DNA from 4 places in the Geobacillus sp. JS12 genome. Region 1 is predicted to be linked to each of the others. Evidence: riboswitches for the same ligand, from Rfam matches in the RefSeq annotation. Region 1 holds a riboswitch; each other region holds the start of a gene.

What was found. Region 1 has a riboswitch for S-adenosylmethionine ahead of A0V43_RS00980 (bifunctional homocysteine S-methyltransferase/methylenetetrahydrofolate reductase). Riboswitches for the same ligand answer to the same signal wherever they lie in the genome.
Positions count from the first base shown of each region.
Region 2: linked by a shared signal. The riboswitch ahead of mtnK (S-methyl-5-thioribose kinase) and the one ahead of A0V43_RS00980 (bifunctional homocysteine S-methyltransferase/methylenetetrahydrofolate reductase) in region 1 are both predicted to bind S-adenosylmethionine.
Region 3: linked by a shared signal. The riboswitch ahead of A0V43_RS03950 (hypothetical protein) and the one ahead of A0V43_RS00980 (bifunctional homocysteine S-methyltransferase/methylenetetrahydrofolate reductase) in region 1 are both predicted to bind S-adenosylmethionine.
Region 4: linked by a shared signal. The riboswitch ahead of mtnW (2,3-diketo-5-methylthiopentyl-1-phosphate enolase) and the one ahead of A0V43_RS00980 (bifunctional homocysteine S-methyltransferase/methylenetetrahydrofolate reductase) in region 1 are both predicted to bind S-adenosylmethionine.

Region 1 covers NZ_CP014749.1:180,184-184,080, forward strand. The annotation lists gene metH (methionine synthase) at 1-655, opposite strand, end outside; gene A0V43_RS00980 (bifunctional homocysteine S-methyltransferase/methylenetetrahydrofolate reductase) at 648-2,495, opposite strand; SAM riboswitch class I at 2,565-2,667, opposite strand; gene A0V43_RS19625 (hypothetical protein) at 2,979-3,149, shown strand; gene A0V43_RS00985 (uberolysin/carnocyclin family circular bacteriocin) at 3,213-3,443, shown strand; gene A0V43_RS00990 (hypothetical protein) at 3,742-3,897, shown strand, end outside.
Region 2 covers NZ_CP014749.1:395,554-399,450, reverse strand. The annotation lists gene A0V43_RS02055 (carbon-nitrogen family hydrolase) at 1-803, shown strand, start outside; SAM riboswitch class I at 898-1,066, shown strand; gene mtnK (S-methyl-5-thioribose kinase) at 1,205-2,395, shown strand; gene mtnA (S-methyl-5-thioribose-1-phosphate isomerase) at 2,465-3,532, shown strand; partial or broken gene A0V43_RS02040 (sugar ABC transporter substrate-binding protein) at 3,519-3,897, shown strand, end outside.
Region 3 covers NZ_CP014749.1:778,164-782,060, forward strand. The annotation lists gene opp4A (oligopeptide ABC transporter substrate-binding protein) at 1-1,653, shown strand, start outside; SAM riboswitch class I at 1,713-1,817, shown strand; partial or broken gene A0V43_RS03950 (hypothetical protein) at 1,897-2,219, shown strand; gene A0V43_RS03955 (VOC family protein) at 2,235-2,618, shown strand; gene A0V43_RS03960 (PaaI family thioesterase) at 2,719-3,201, shown strand; gene A0V43_RS03965 (hypothetical protein) at 3,236-3,478, shown strand; gene A0V43_RS03970 (PaaI family thioesterase) at 3,462-3,878, opposite strand.
Region 4 covers NZ_CP014749.1:399,492-403,388, reverse strand. The annotation lists gene A0V43_RS02075 (methylthioribulose 1-phosphate dehydratase) at 1-473, opposite strand, end outside; gene mtnX (2-hydroxy-3-keto-5-methylthiopentenyl-1-phosphate phosphatase) at 470-1,132, opposite strand; gene mtnW (2,3-diketo-5-methylthiopentyl-1-phosphate enolase) at 1,129-2,370, opposite strand; SAM riboswitch class I at 2,448-2,556, opposite strand; gene A0V43_RS02060 (pyridoxal phosphate-dependent aminotransferase) at 2,641-3,828, opposite strand.

The DNA.
Region 1 (3,897 bases):
TCATATGGCGCACCGAGATGAAAAACGCATCGATCGCCTGGCCGGCGAGCGTCGTGCCCATCGGCTCGATCGTGCCGGAAATCATGAGCGGCACGCGGCGGCCGACCGCCTCAAACGCCTTGGAAATGCCGAGAAATCCGGCTTTTACGTTCAACGTATCTTGGCACGTCTCCAGCAACAGAAGATCGACACCGCCCAACAGCAGCCCGCGCGCTTGTTCTTCATAGGCGGCGACGAGTTCCTCAAAGGTCGCGCCGCCTGTCACCGACAACGTCTTCGTCGTCGGCCCCATCGAACCAGCGACAAAGCGCGGCCAGTCGGGAGTTGAGAACGCCTCCGCCGCTTGTTTGGCGAGCTTGGCCGCTTCGATGTTCAACTCGAGCGCCAAATGCCCGAGGTTGTATTCATCGAGCACAATGCGCGTCGCCCCGAACGTGTTCGTTTCGATGATGTCAGCGCCCGCTTCCAAATACGCTTCGTGAATGCGGCGGATGACAGGCGGGGCGGTGAGGGTCAAATATTCGTTGCACCCTTCATACGCCTCGCCGCCAAAATCGGCGGCTGATAGGTTGGCGCTTTGGATCATCGTCCCCATCGCGCCGTCAATGACGAGAATTTTTCGCTGCAGCTGCTGTTCTAAGGTGATGTTAGCCATGAACAACCTTCCTTTCTTTGGCGGCCGCTTCTTTTTCGTGAATGTAGCGGACGAGCTCGACCGTCATGTCATAGCGCAAGAACGGCGTGATCAAATAAATGCCGTTAAACAAATCGAATGCCGCGTCAATGAGCGATTTGGCGATAGCGATGCCTTCCTTGGCTGCTTGCACCGGGTCACCGCTGCAGGCGGCCATGCGGGCGCGAATCTCGTCAGAGAGCGTAATGCCCGGCACTTCATGATGCAAAAAGTCGGCGTTGCGCGCGCTCACAAGCGGCATAATGCCGATGTAAATCGGTGTGTCAAGATGCTTGGTCGCTTCGTGCACTTCAACGATTTTCTCTTCCGAGTAAATCGGCTGGGTCAAGAAATAGTGGGCGCCGCATTGAATTTTTTTCTCCATTCGCTCAACTGCTTTATCCAAATGGCGGACGTTCGGGTTGAACGCAGCGCCGATCGAGAAGTTCGTTTTTTGCCCAAGCGGTTTGCCCGAGTACGACAGCCCTTCGTTAAACTGGCGGATCAAGCGGATCAAATCGAACGATGATAAATCATACACCGACGTTGCTCCTGGGAAGTCGCCGATTTTCGACGGGTCGCCGGTAATGGCGAGCACATCGGTGATGCCGAGCGTATGCAAGCCCATCAAATGCGACTGCAAGCCGATCAAATTGCGATCGCGGCATGTAATATGCACAAGCGGGCGGATGCCGAGCTGCTCCTTGATGATCGTGGCGACAGCGGCGTTGCTGATGCGCGGCGTGGCGAGCGAGTTGTCGGCCAACGTCAGCGCATCGATGCCGGCGTCATGGAGCGCTTTCGCCCCAGCAAGAAACTTGTCAATCCCCAATTTTTTCGGCGGATCCAGCTCCACAATGACCGAGCGGCGCGTGCGGGCAAGCTCGGGAAGCGGAGTCGGCGCGGGCCGCTCGGCTTGCACCGATACAGATGCCGTGCGCCTCTTCACCGTTTTTTCCGTCACCGGCGTTCGGTCGGAGAGCGCTTTTGCCATCGCTGCGATATGCTTCGGCGTCGTGCCGCAGCACCCGCCGATCAAGCGCACCCCTTGGTCGCGGAACGCTTTGGCTGTTTCCTCGAAATATTCAGCGTTCGTCTCATAGACAAGCCGGCCATCGCGGTAATCCGGGAGGCTGGCGTTCGGATACGCCGACAAAAACGCTCGATTTGGCAGCGGCACTTCCTCGAGCGACCGAAGCATATGATATGGACCGAGACGACAGTTCAGTCCGACGACATCGGCCCCGAGCGCCTCCAGGCGGATAAGGGCGTCCGCGAGCGGCGTGCCATCTTGCAAGACGCCGACTTCATGGAGCGACACATGGGCGATGATCGGCAAATCCGTTTCTTTGCGGGCGATGGCAAGCACCGTCTCCAACTCTTCCAAATCGTAATACGTCTCGAGCAACACGCCATCAACCCCTTCAGCCAGCAGGACAAACAGCTGCTCGCGAAACGTCCGTTTCACTTCTTCGAGCGTGACGACGCTTTTGTTTAACGTGCGCAGCCCCCCGATCGTCCCGAGCACGTACGCCCGCCCGTTCGCCGCTTGTTTCGCCAGCCTTACAGCGGCGCGGTTGATGGACGGCACCTCATCTTCAAGGCCGTAGCGCGCGAGTTTCACATAGTTGGCGCCGTATGTATTCGTCTGAATGACGTCGGCGCCCGCGGCGATATACGCTTCATGAATATGGACGATTTCGTCCGGATTCGATAGATTCAATTCTTCAAAACAACGGTCAATGCCGTGCGAATATAAAAGCGTCCCCATCGCTCCGTCAGCGATGAGAATGCGTTGTTTCAACTCATCGAGCAGCCCCACATTTGATTCCCCCGTTTCCTTAAAGTAAAAGAAAAAAGTCTTCTAAGAAGAAGACTTTTCGTTCGCTTCTTCTTATCTTCCAGGCATCCGCCTGTCTGGATTTAGCACCTTGGCCGCGGGCCAGGTTGCTGAGGGTTCACCGGGCCAGTCCCTCCCCCTCTCTTGATAAGAATGTCCGTATGCAATTGTGCGGTGACGTTTTGATGATTACTATATAATTTAATGTATTTTTCGAAATTATTCAATACGGTGAAGCAAGGAAATTTCAAAAAAGAATTTCTTGGATCAACGCTTACCTTGTACCAAGCTCTTAAAAGCATCTCTGTTTCATTTCAATAGCACGAAATATGTCGAAATGTGTAAAAAAAGGTAAAATTGTCGAACGATTTCTCTTTTTTTTTTTAGAGTCAAGGTGTATGATTAAAATGGATGATATTAACAAGGAATTTACTAGAAACCGCATCGCAGACAGGAGTGAAGTGGGTGAAACAATGGTCGTGGCCGTATTTTATTCTGATTAGCCTGCCGCTTGTTGTGTTGATTGGAGTTGCTTTTCGCCTAAAAGCGGCCAGCATGCCCATCAAAATAGGATTTATTGTATTGGTGCTGCTTTACGGCGGGGTTTATTCTCGTTTAGTGCGAAGGATGAGATAGACACAGAATGTTTTTGAAAAAAGTTTTGATCGATTATCATTTACTGGAAGAAAGTGATAGGTTATGAGTTTGCTGGCGCTTGTTGCCGGGACGCTCGGCGTGTCGCAGTCAATCGCGACGACGGTTGTTTCGATTGTGTTGACCGGCTCCACTCTTATTTCTATTATTCTTGGGATCACCGCTATTTTATCAGGTGGAGTCGACGCCATTTTGGAAATTGGGTGGTCAACTTTTGTCGCGACGGTGAAAAAAATAGTGGCGGAACGAGGAAAAGCGGCAGCGATTGCATGGTAAAAGGCAAAACGGCAGGGGAAAAACTCCCTGCCGTTCCTAATGAGTAAATCAATGTGGGGGAAGAGAAGTGAAACTCGTATGGCTGTTATATCAACAACGACAACGAAGTAGTTTGGCCCCATTGCAGAAAAAATCGCCTTTTTCTCCAAAGATGACCATGTTCTTGGTGGAAGCGGCGAAATGGCTTGTTTCGGGGATATTGGTTGTGATCATTTGCACTCGATCATTTATCATGTTTCGTCCTTCTGCGATTATGGCGTTTCTCTTTTTTATGTCTGTCAGTCCTTTAATAGGAGTTTTGCTTGAGTCCAAAGAGGCATTGCAACGTCAATACCATTATCATTATGTGCGTCTGTCTGGGGTGCGGGATGACGAGGTATGGCGGCGATTGCTCAAAATCCACTATGCTGTGTCGCTTTTGCGGCTATTGCCGATTTGGTTGCCTCCTTCAATT
Region 2 (3,897 bases), 220 kb from region 1:
TCGCCTGCCTCCAGCTTGATATTGCGTTTGGCGACCCGAACGAAAACGAACGGCGCGCGGAAAGCGCCATTGAATCGGCCGTCAAGGACGGCGCGAATATCATCGTGCTGCCGGAATTATGGACGACCGGCTACGATTTGACGCGCCTAGATGAGATTGCCGACGAAGGCGCCGAACGGGCCAAAGCGTTCGCCTCCCGCCTAGCGCAAGCACACAGCATCCATCTCGTCGCCGGCTCGGTCGCTAAAAAAACAACAACCGGCGTGACGAACACGATGATCGTGGCCGACCGGAACGGTCAAGTCGTCGGCGAATATAGCAAACTCCATCTGTTCCAATTGATGGATGAACATTTGTATTTGCAGCCGGGAAGCAGCTTAGGCTTGTTTTCGCTCGACGGGCTTTCATGCGCCGGGGTCATTTGCTATGACATCCGCTTTCCGGAGTGGATTCGCGCCCATGCTTTGGCTGGGGCGGAAGTGCTGTTTGTCGTCGCCGAATGGCCGCTTCCCCGCCTGCACCATTGGCGGACGCTCTTGATGGCGCGGGCGATTGAAAACCAATGCTACGTCGTCGCCTGCAACCGGGCTGGCCGCGACCCGAACAACGTCTTTGCCGGCCATTCGCTCGTCATCGACCCATGGGGCGAAGTGATCGCCGAGGCGGACGAGAAGCCGGGCATTCTCTCGGCCGACATCGATCCCTCACTCGTTGCGGACGTCCGCGCGCGCATCCCGGTGTTTGCCGACCGCCGGCCGCACGATTATGAAGAGGCGGCAAAAAAATTTTTCAAAACGTATTGACAATCCGCCAGCCCAACCTGTATCATTCGAATCAAGCAGCCAAACGATTATTAACATCGCGAAAATTGCAAAAACGAAATACGTTTGATCGGTACTCTTATCAAGAGTTGGCTGAGGGAATTGGCCCAATGAAGCCCAGCAACCGACCGTAATGCTATCGTGAGATAGGGCGCACGCCAAGGGCGGCGCCGGAAGCGTCATGCTTCCGCAGGGCACGGTGCTAAGTCCAACAGAAAGACCGATGTCTTTCTGAAAGATAAGAGGCGCGAAGAACGAATGAATCTTCAAGCCTCTTTCCGTATGCGAAAGAGGCTTTTTCATTTGCCGGAAACGCCGAGTTTTAGCGCGCGTCAGAACCGGCATTTGAAAACGAGCGAAATGAAAAAAGGGGGAACAAGGCAATGACCACTGTTCAAACATCGGTTTACGAACCGCTGACCGAACCGAAGGCGGTATCTCTCGCTGTCCGCCTCGGCTTATTCCGCGACGGGGCGCCGCTTTTGTGCCGCGAGATCGGCGACGGCAACTTGAACTTAGTGTTTCATATCGTCGACCAAGAAACAAAGCAAGGCGTAATCATCAAACAAGCGTTGCCGTACGCCAAAGTGGTCGGCGAAAGCTGGCCGCTTACGTTAAAGCGCGCCATCATCGAAAGCAACGCGCTGCGCACGTTTGCGAGCTATGTGCCGCAATACGTGCCGAAAGTCTACTATTCTGACGAATCGCTCGCCATTACGGTGATGGAAGACTTATCCCGTTTGCAAATCGCCCGCAAAGGGTTGATCGAAGGAAAAACGTATCCGCTTTTGTCCCAGCATATCGGCGAGTTTGTCGCCAAGACGGCGTTTTATACGTCTGATTTCGGCATGAACCAGCAAGAGAAAAAGAAATTGGCGCAAAGCTTCGTCAATCCGGAACTGTGCAAAATCACGGAAGACCTCGTCTTCACCGACCCGTTTTTTGACCACGAAACGAACAACTTTGAAGACGAATTGCGCCCAGACGTTGAAGCGCTTTGGCGCGATGACCGCTTGCACCTAGAAGCAGCAAAGCTGAAGCGCAAGTTTTTAACCGAAGCCGATGTGCTCTTGCATGGCGATTTGCATACCGGCAGCATTTTCGTAAGCGCCGACGAAACGAAAGTGATCGACCCGGAATTCGCCTTTTACGGTCCGATCGGGTTTGACCTTGGCCAATTTTTCGCCAATTTGCTGTTAAATGCGTTGTCCCGCCCTGAATTAGAGCGCCAACCGCTCTTTGACCACATCGACCGGACATGGGACGTCTTTGCGTCCGTGTTCTCAACCCTTTGGCGCACCGAGAGCGTGGAAACGTACGCCGCGACGCCGGGCTTGCTCGAGGACGTGCTCCGGCACGCGTTCATCGATGCTGTCGGCTTTGCCGGCTGCGAAGTCATCCGCCGGACGATCGGCCTCGCCCATGTGGCGGACCTTGACGGCATCGAGCACAAAGATGAACGGCTTGTTGCCAAACGGCATGCGCTCCGCCTCGGCCGCCGCTTGATCGTAGAGCGGGCTGAATTGACGGGAACAGACGGCTTCCGCCGGCTGCTCGCCGAAACCAAGCAATAATGCCATTCGATCCGGCCCGCCGGCAACGGGCCGGACAAACGAACAACGCCAAAAGAAAGGAAGACAGCAATGAGCACATTTGCCATCCCGCGCTCAGTCGAATGGCGCGAGACGCATGTGACGATTTTAAACCAGCAAAAGCTGCCATCCATCATCGAATATATCGACTTGCACACTTTGGAAGACGTCTATGAGGCCATTGCCACGCTGAAAGTGCGCGGAGCGCCGGCGATCGGCATCACCGCCGCCTATGGCCTGGCGCTTGCCGCGCTCGGCTATGACACCGAATCGCTCGATGAATTCCGCCGCTGCTTGAAACGAGATCGTGACTACCTAGCCAGTGCCCGGCCGACCGCCGTCAACTTGTTTTGGGCGCTCGATCGGCTTGTCACCGCTGCGGCCGACGCCCTTTCCGTCAACGAGGCAAAAACGGCGCTCATCCATGAGGCGATCCGCATTCAAGTGGAAGATGAGGATGTGTGCCGCCGCATCGGCGAATACGCGTTGTCGCTCTTTCGTCCGGGCGATCGGGTGATGACGATCTGCAACGCCGGCTCGATCGCCACCGCCCGCTACGGAACGGCGCTCGCCCCGTTTTATTTGGCGAAAGAAAAAGGAATCGAGCTATCCGTTTACGCCCTTGAGACACGTCCCGTTTTGCAAGGGGCGCGCCTGACCGCCTGGGAGCTGATGCAAGCAGGCGTCGACGTCACGCTTATTACGGACAACATGGCAGCGCAAACGATCAAAGCGAAAGGGATTCGCGCCATTATCGTCGGAGCCGACCGGATCGCACAAAACGGCGATACAGCGAACAAAATCGGCACGTTCGGCCTGGCCTTGCTCGCGAAGTCGTTTGACATTCCGTTTTACGTCGCCGCGCCGCTGTCCACGATCGATTTGACGACGAAAACAGGTGCGGACATCCCGATCGAAGAGCGCCATCCGGATGAAGTGACCCACATTGCCGGCGTGCGCATCGCCCCGGAAGGCGTCAACGTATACAATCCGGCGTTTGACGTAACGCCAAACGAACTCATTACCGCCATCATTACCGAAAAAGGCATCATTCGCGGCAATTACAACGCAACGCTGCCATCATTATTCACAAAGGAGGAGCAACATGAAACGATTTAAGGCCTTATCTTCCCTTTTTCTTCTTTTCTTTGCCGTGTTCTCCATCTTGGCTGGCTGCACACACGAGCAAGATGCCGTGAGCTCCAAGCCAGCCAACGGAGCCAAGACCACGAACAACAAAACGGAAACGACATCCAGCCACTCGACGGCAACAAGCGACGAGCAAGCGGCCATTCCCGAAAAGTTGAAAAAGCCGGTGAAAATCGCCGCCATTATGCAACTGTCCATCGGCACGTTCTCATCGCAATACATCGCCGGCGTCAAAGAACAAGTGCAAAAATTCGGCGGCGAGGTGCAAATTTACAACGCCGACAACGATTTAACCAAAATGGCATCGTACGTTGAGACGGCCATTACACAAAATG
Region 3 (3,897 bases), 600 kb from region 1:
AAATTCCCGATGACGGTGAAAAACGACGGGAAAATCATCGACGGCGGTGTGTTAAAATACGGCCTTGTGTCCGACACGCCGTTTGAAGGGACGCTCAGCTACGCATTCTACACAGGAGCGCCAGACGCCGAAATTTTGCAGTTTTTTGATGAGTCACTGTTCCGTACGAACGGCGACTACGAAATTACAAACGATGGCGCCGCAACGTATGAACTGTCCGACGACAAAAAGACGATGACGATTCGCATCAAGGACAACGTCAACTGGCATGACGGCCAGCCAGTGACGGCCGAAGACTTGGAGTACGCATACTTGGTTATCGGGAATAAGGATTACACAGGCGTCCGCTACGGTGATGCGCTCATCCAAGACATCGTAGGGATGGATGAGTACCATAGCGGCAAAGCCGATAAGATTGCTGGCATTAAAGTGATCGACAAAAAGACGTTGACGATCACATGGAAGCATGCAAATCCGTCTGTGTTAACCGGCATTTGGGCGTACCCGCTGCCGAAGCATTATTTGAAAGACGTGCCGATCAAACAGTTGGCGCAGTCGGATAAAATTCGGAAAAATCCAATCGGGTTCGGGCCGTTTAAAGTGAAGAAAATCGTTCCGGGCGAATCGGTCGAATTCGTCCGCAACGACGATTATTGGGCGGGCAAACCGAACTTGGACGGCGTCATTTTGAAAGTCGTCAGCCCGCAAGTGGTGTTGCAAGCGTTGAAAAAAGGGGACATCGATGTCGCCGAATTTCCAACCGACCAATACGTGAATGCAAAAGGAACGAAAAACCTGCAATTCATCGGCAGGATCGACTTGGCCTACAACTATATCGGCTTTAAACTCGGCCATTGGGATGCGAAAAAGCAAGAAAATGTGATGGACAATCCGAAATTCCAGAACAAAAAGCTGCGCCAAGCCATGGCGTACGCCATCAACAACCAAGAAGTGGCCGATCGCTTGTACCACGGCTTGCGCTTCCCGGCGACCACGCTGATCCCGCCGTCGTTCCCGGGATACCATGACAGCTCGATCAAAGGGTACACGTATAATCCGGAAAAAGCAAAACAGCTGCTTGATGAGGCCGGCTATAAAGATGTGGACGGCGACGGCTTGCGCGAAGATCCGAACGGCAAAAAGTTTACGATCAACTTTTTGGCGATGAGCGGCGGCGATATTGCCGAGCCGTTGGCGAAGTTTTACATGCAATGCTGGAAAGACGTTGGCTTGGATGTCCAATTGGTGGACGGCCGTCTGGCGGAGTTCAACTCGTTCTATGACATGGTTGAAAAAGATGACCCGAAAGTGGACGTTTACGCTGCCGCTTGGGCAACGGGAACGGACGTCGACCCGTATGGTCTGTACGGCCGCAACGTCATGTTCAACTACTCGCGTTGGGTGAACGAGAAAAATGATGAGCTGCTGGAAAAAGGCCATTCCGAGCAGGCGTTTGACAAGGAGTATCGCCGGAAAATTTACAGTGAGTGGCAAAAGCTGATGAACGAAGAAGTGCCGGTCATCCCGACATTGTATCGTTCGGCCATCTACGCAGTCAACAACCGCGTCGCCAACTTTACGGTTGACCCGAGCTCGAAGCTGACGTGGAAAGATGTCGGCGTCACGGCCGAGCAGCCGGAAGTGGCGGAATAAACAAAAAGCGATTGCCGCTATGGATTTGATATGGTAACATAAAAGACAAATGATCATACGTCTTATCAAGAGTGGGCGAGAGAACGGGCTTGATGACCCCACAGCAACCTGCCGCCGGCAAGGTGCTAACACCCGCAAAGCGGTCTCGCTTTGGATGATAAGAACGGCTGCCCCCTTTCGCATCATTCCGAGGCGAAAGGGGTTTTTGTCGATAGGGGTGAAGGGGAAATAGTGAAGAGGGACATGTCGATCCGAGCTTGCATGGCCGCTCATCTTCCTGTTGCAGCGTTCGCCGTTCATGTCATGCGCTGCGTGCAGGCGGAGCTGATTCGGTTTGACCCTGAAGCGGCGGTTTATGTCGACCGCGGGGGCGGATATACCCACTTGTATGGGAAAGCGCAAGGGACAACCTTTTCAGTGTTGTTGACCGACAGCGAGGCGGACGAATGGAAGGCGGACGGACCGTACGCCCTTGATCGCTACATATGGACAGAGCTTGGAAAAAAAGGGTTTTTCCAATGCGGATGACGCCGTATTTACAAGCTGTATGGTTAATGGAGTCATAGAAAGGAAGAGGACGAATGGCAGTCAAAAAATTTGAGCATGTCGGCATTCAAGTGAAAGACATCGAGACATCGAAAGCGTTTTATCAAAACGTCGTCGGCCTGGAGCTGCTCGACGAAATGATTCATACGAACGGAACGATGAAATTGGCGTTTTTAGGGATTGACGGCTCGATCGTCGTCGAGCTGATCGAAGGATACAACCCGGATTTGCCGACGGAAGGAAAAGTGCACCACGTGGCGTTTACGATCGAAGGCATCGAGCAGGAAAAAGAACGGCTTCAGTCGCTCGGCGTCCCGCTAGTGTGGGATGAAATTACAACGCTCCCAAACGGGGCGAAATACTTATTTTTCCTTGGTCCGGACGGCGAATGGATCGAGTTTTACGAGCCGGCGCAATGAACGAAGGGGAAGGTGGCCATACCGATGGCCGCCTTTTGCCGTGCAAGAAGGAAAATAGGGAGTGCACCGCGTATAGGTAAAGGGGAGAGGAGGAGAACAGATGGAGCCGCAAGTCATTCGCGCCATTCAAGACGACTACCCGGATGAATTCGCCTGGTGCTACGGCTGCGGACGGTTGAATGAGCAAGGCCATCATTTCCGCACCGGCTGGGACGGAGACAAAACGGTGACCGTCTATACGCCGCGCCCGGAACATACGGCGATCCCCGGGTTTGTGTACGGCGGGCTGATCGCCTCGCTCATCGACTGCCATGGCACCGGGTCGGCGGCGCTCGCCTTGCATCGGAAAAACGGCCATGAGCCGGGAAGCGGGGAAACGCCGCCGCGCTTTGTCACCGCGTCGCTTCATGTCGACTTTGTCAAGCCGACGCCGCATGGCGTGCCGCTTGTCGCCGTCGGAACGGTGACGGAGATTCACCCGAAAAAATGGCAAGTGGACACCGAGGTGTTCGCCAACGGCGAACTGTGCGCCCGCGGTCAAGTCGTCGCGGTCGTCATGCCGAAAACGTTTGTCCAGGGATGACAAGCAAACGAAAAGCGCCGGAGGGCGGCTGTTTTTGACAGCGCTTTCTCCGGCGCTTCGCTCGTTGTGCTCGATCCCGCTTGGGAAAAAGCGGACATCTTCACAAGTGACATGTTCATCCTTGGATGGCGGGGCGAAACAGGTTGCCGATCGAACGCTTCTAGGCATGGCTGCTGCCAACAGCCCGATTCAGTTGGACCGGTTTGGCGTCTGCCTCGGCGCCAGCGTTGCACTTCCCTTCCATAAACGAAAGCGCTTTTTTAAGGTTTATCCATAATCAGCACCGAGGAGGTCGCGCTCGCCACTTCTTTGCCGTTTTGCCGGACGACGGCGGTTACATAGGCGACGGTTTTTCCGAACCTTTCCACCCGCGCTTCCACTTCAGCTTCCCCTGCCGCCGCGGGGCGGTGAAACGTCGTCTGCAAGTTGATGGACGCGTGCAGCTGGTCATCGCGAAGCAAGGTGGTCACCGCATACGCCATGAGAATATCCGCCGCCGCTCCGACGAACCCGCCCATGATCACCCCGTTGCCGTTGAGGAGCGATTCATGGATCGTCCATACCCCTTTCGCATAGCCGTCCCGGGCTTCCGCCAGGCGGACGCCGAGCGTCTCATCGCACGGCGGCGGCGCGCTTTTTCCGGCAATGACGTCATGCAAGTTGGTGATTGGCTTCATCTCGAACATCCTTTCTGTC
Region 4 (3,897 bases), 220 kb from region 1:
ACATGGTTCGCAAACTCCCGAGCCAGCATCGGGATGTCGGCGTCATTGTTAATGATCGGGATGCGCACTGCGGCGTTTTCTTCCCAAATGCCAAACGCCTTGATGATTTCCTGGCCGGAAAAGACTGCTTCCCCGTTTGACGCATACAGTTCAGAAATCAAATTGTTGTCCACGGTATGAACGTGCAAGACGCAACCGGCGTTTGTGCGGTTGTAAATTTCCACATGCAGCAGCGTCTCCGCTGATGGCTTTAAATGTGTTTTCTCCGCTGGTCGGCCGGCAGCGTCAACGAGCAAGAAGTCCTCATCCGTTTGCTTCCGCTTATCCTTGCCGCTCGCTGTCACCAAAAACGTCAACGGGTCGTCCGTCACTTTGATCGACAAATTGCCGCTTGTTGCGAAAAACCAATCGCGGGCGGCGAGCTCGGCTTTCACTTCCGCAAGCTCGTTCCACTTTTTCACGACGATGCTCATACGATCACCTCCATTCGCTGCAACGCATCCATCACGTCAAAAAACGTCGCAAATGGCGCGTGCGGCAGGTCAAGCTCTTGACATTTTTCAAGCAGAAAATCGCGCGCCAGCACATAGTCGGCTTGCCTGGCCACCGCCAAGTCGGTGATCGAATCGCCGATGACGACGTGATACCCGTCCGGGCGGGCAAGCCTGCGCAATAGCGACGGCTTGCAGCAGCCGCAGCCGTTTTGGCACCGGCTGTCACATGCATGCGGCCATGTGATGCGGATCGTCTCACCGCTGAAATCGGAGCCGTTGCAAAAAATCCGCTCCGGTTCAATGAGCCCTTCAAGCAGCGGATAGACGAAAAAGTCGATGCCGCCGCTCACGATATAGAGCGGGATGCTTTGCTCTTTTGTCCACGCGACAAACTCGCGGAAACCTTCGCGCAAGCGGGCGGTGCTAAGCAAAAAGTCAACAATCTCCCCTTTCAGCGCTGACGGAAGAAGCGAAAACATTTTTCCGACGCCTTCCTGAACGGAGATGCGCTGGGCGAGAATGTCGTCCTTTAGCGCCTCCCACTCCGGCGGGGCGAACTGTTTCATAATCGCGATGATGTTGTCGTTTTCCGTGATCGTGCCGTCAAAATCGCAAAAAAGAACGAGTTGTTTCGTCATGCTTCCACCTCAATAGCGCCCCAGCGGTCGATCGCCTTTTGCAGCGCTTCGTTTTCTGCTGCCGCCGCACGCAGTGGACGGCCGGCCAGCGCCGCGTCGATGGCAGCGCGAAACGCCCGTCCGCCGCCGATCGCCCCGTCCGGGTGGCCGTGAATGCCGCCGCCGGCGTTGACGACGCTGTCAAGGCCGAAATCGCGGACAAGGAGCGGCACCAAGCCCGGGTGAATGCCGGCCGACGGAACCGGAAATGCCCGAGCGAACGGCTCTTGGTCGTCGGTGAGCGCCCTTGCGATGCCAAGCGCCTGCTCACGCTCCAAGGCGACGCTGCCATACGGCGACGGGAACAGGACAAAGTCGGCGCCGGCGAGCCGCAAAAGCTTTCCAAGCCAAAGCGAAGGAGCCACCCCATAAAACTCCGACGGCGTAACGGCGCCGCTGAACGCCGGGTGAGCCATAATCGGCACCGCAATCTCCTCGTCTTCACGCAACGCTTGCAGCACATCAAGCCCATAAGCGAAGACGTTAAACAACAGCACATCAGCGCCAAGCTCGGCGGCTCGTTTCGCTTTGTCCTTTAACGCAAACGTTTTGCCGGTCAAGTTGACGGCATACAACGTCCGCTTGCCCGTTTGTTCGTACACTTCCTGAAGCGCCGTCTTGCCCTCGGTGATCCGCTTTTCAAACGGAAGAAGTTCGCTGTCAAACAAAATTTCGTCATCTTTCACCAAGTCAACGCCGCCAAGCGCTTGCTTTTTCAACTCTGATGTCAAATACGCCAAATCGCGGCCGACGATGCCTTTGAAAATGCTCATCAACAACGGGCGGTCGTACACTCCGACCTTTTCGCGAATGCCGGCGATGCCAAAGCGCGGCCCGGGAAACTGCCGCTTCCATTCATCCGGAAACTCTAAATCAAGCAGCCGCACTTCACCGTCGAGCGACAGCTTGCCAAATGTCGTCACCAACAAGGCCGGCAGATCGGCGCTGAAGTTGACTGTCGGGTAGGCGATTTTGACGATCGCCCGCTTCAGCCGCTTGCCGAAGTACGCGTTTACCCGCTCGCTTTCGCCAAGCTCTTCGATCGCAACGACTTCCCCTTTATGTTTGCGGAGCTGGTCTTGCTCTAATGCCGGCAAGTCCGTCCATGTGCCAACCGTCAAGCCGAGCGCGATCCCTTCGGCCTTTTTGCGAATGTCTTTCTCGTCATGAAGCAAATACGTCGCAATGACTGCACTCATCGCCCATCCCTCTTTCAATATATGGCGAAATAAAAAAGCCCCTTCCTAAGAAGAGGCGTCATTCAGTCATGGCGCTCTTCTTATCTCTCAGCGTTTCCGCTGCAAGAATTAGCACCGTGCTTGGCGCGCGCCAAGCCGGTTGCCGGGCTTCATTGGGCTCGTCCCTCCGCCTGCTCTTGATAAGAAAGCCTGCTCGTTTATGCACTTGTCAAGCAATTGGCAAATTTACTTTGAATTATGCCATCACCGATTGGCGTTGTCAATCATTTTTCAAAAATTTTTTTCAAACAATCCAAGGCGGCCGATCCGCTCCGCTGCTTCGCGAAGCCGCGCTTCATCGGTCAAGAGGCCGACGCGCACATACCCTTCGCCGTGCTCGCCGAACCCGATGCCTGGGGCGACGGCGACATGCGCCCGCTCAAGCAGCATGTCGGCAAACTCAGCGGATGATATGCCTTTTGGCAGCGGAAGCCAGGCGAAAAACGACCCGGATGGCGCCTGCACCTCCCAGCCGATGTCGCGCAAAGCATGAATAAACGTATTGCGGCGCGCCTCGTACAAGGCAACGAGCTCCGCGACGCAGTCTTGCGGACCAAGGAGCGCCGCGGCGGCCGCTTCCTGGATGGCGCCGAACAAGCTGACATACAAATGATCCTGCAAAAGCTCAAGCGCCCGAATGATCCGCTCGTTGCCGACGGCAAACGCCACACGCCAGCCGGCCATATTGTATGTTTTCGAAAACGTATAAATTTCGACGCCGACGTCTTTCGCCCCATCGACTTCCAGGAAGCTGACCGGTTTCCGGCCGTCAAAGCCGATCGCCCCATAAGCGAAATCGTGCACGACGGCAATGCCGTGCTTGGCGGCAAACGCCACCGTCTCCGCGAAAAATTCCTTTGTCGCCGTTGCGCCGGTCGGGTTGTTCGGATAGTTTAAAAACATCAGTTTCGCCCGGTCGGCCACTGCCGCCGGAATGGCTTCATAGTCCGGCAAAAAACCGTTTTCCGCAACAAGCGGCATCATCTCCATCCGTGCGCGGGCGAGCGCGATTCCCGACCAATAGTCCGGGTAGCCCGGGTCCGGGACAAGCACTACATCGCCCGGGTTGACGAGGCAAAGCGGCAACTCGACAAGCCCGGCTTTGCCGCCGAACAAAATGGCGACCTCGCGGGCCGGGTCGATCGTCACCCCGTACTCGCGCGCGTAAAACGCGGCGATGGCTTCTTTCAAAAAGAAGTAGCCTTGAAACGGCGAATATTTATGGTATTTCGGATTGGCCGCCGCCCGTTGCATCGCCTCAACGATATGCTTTGGCGTCGGCTGATCCGGGTTGCCTTGCCCTAAATTGATCACGTCGCATCCGGCCTTGATTTTCTCCCCGACTTTTGCGACAAGCGAGGCGAAAAATTGCTTTGGCAGCTGCTCAAGCAACTCGGAAAAAGGAATTTCCATCGTCATCGCCCACACCTTCTTAAAAAATTCTTGAAATTCTAGTGCAACATCATATATCGTAAAAAGCAAAATGTA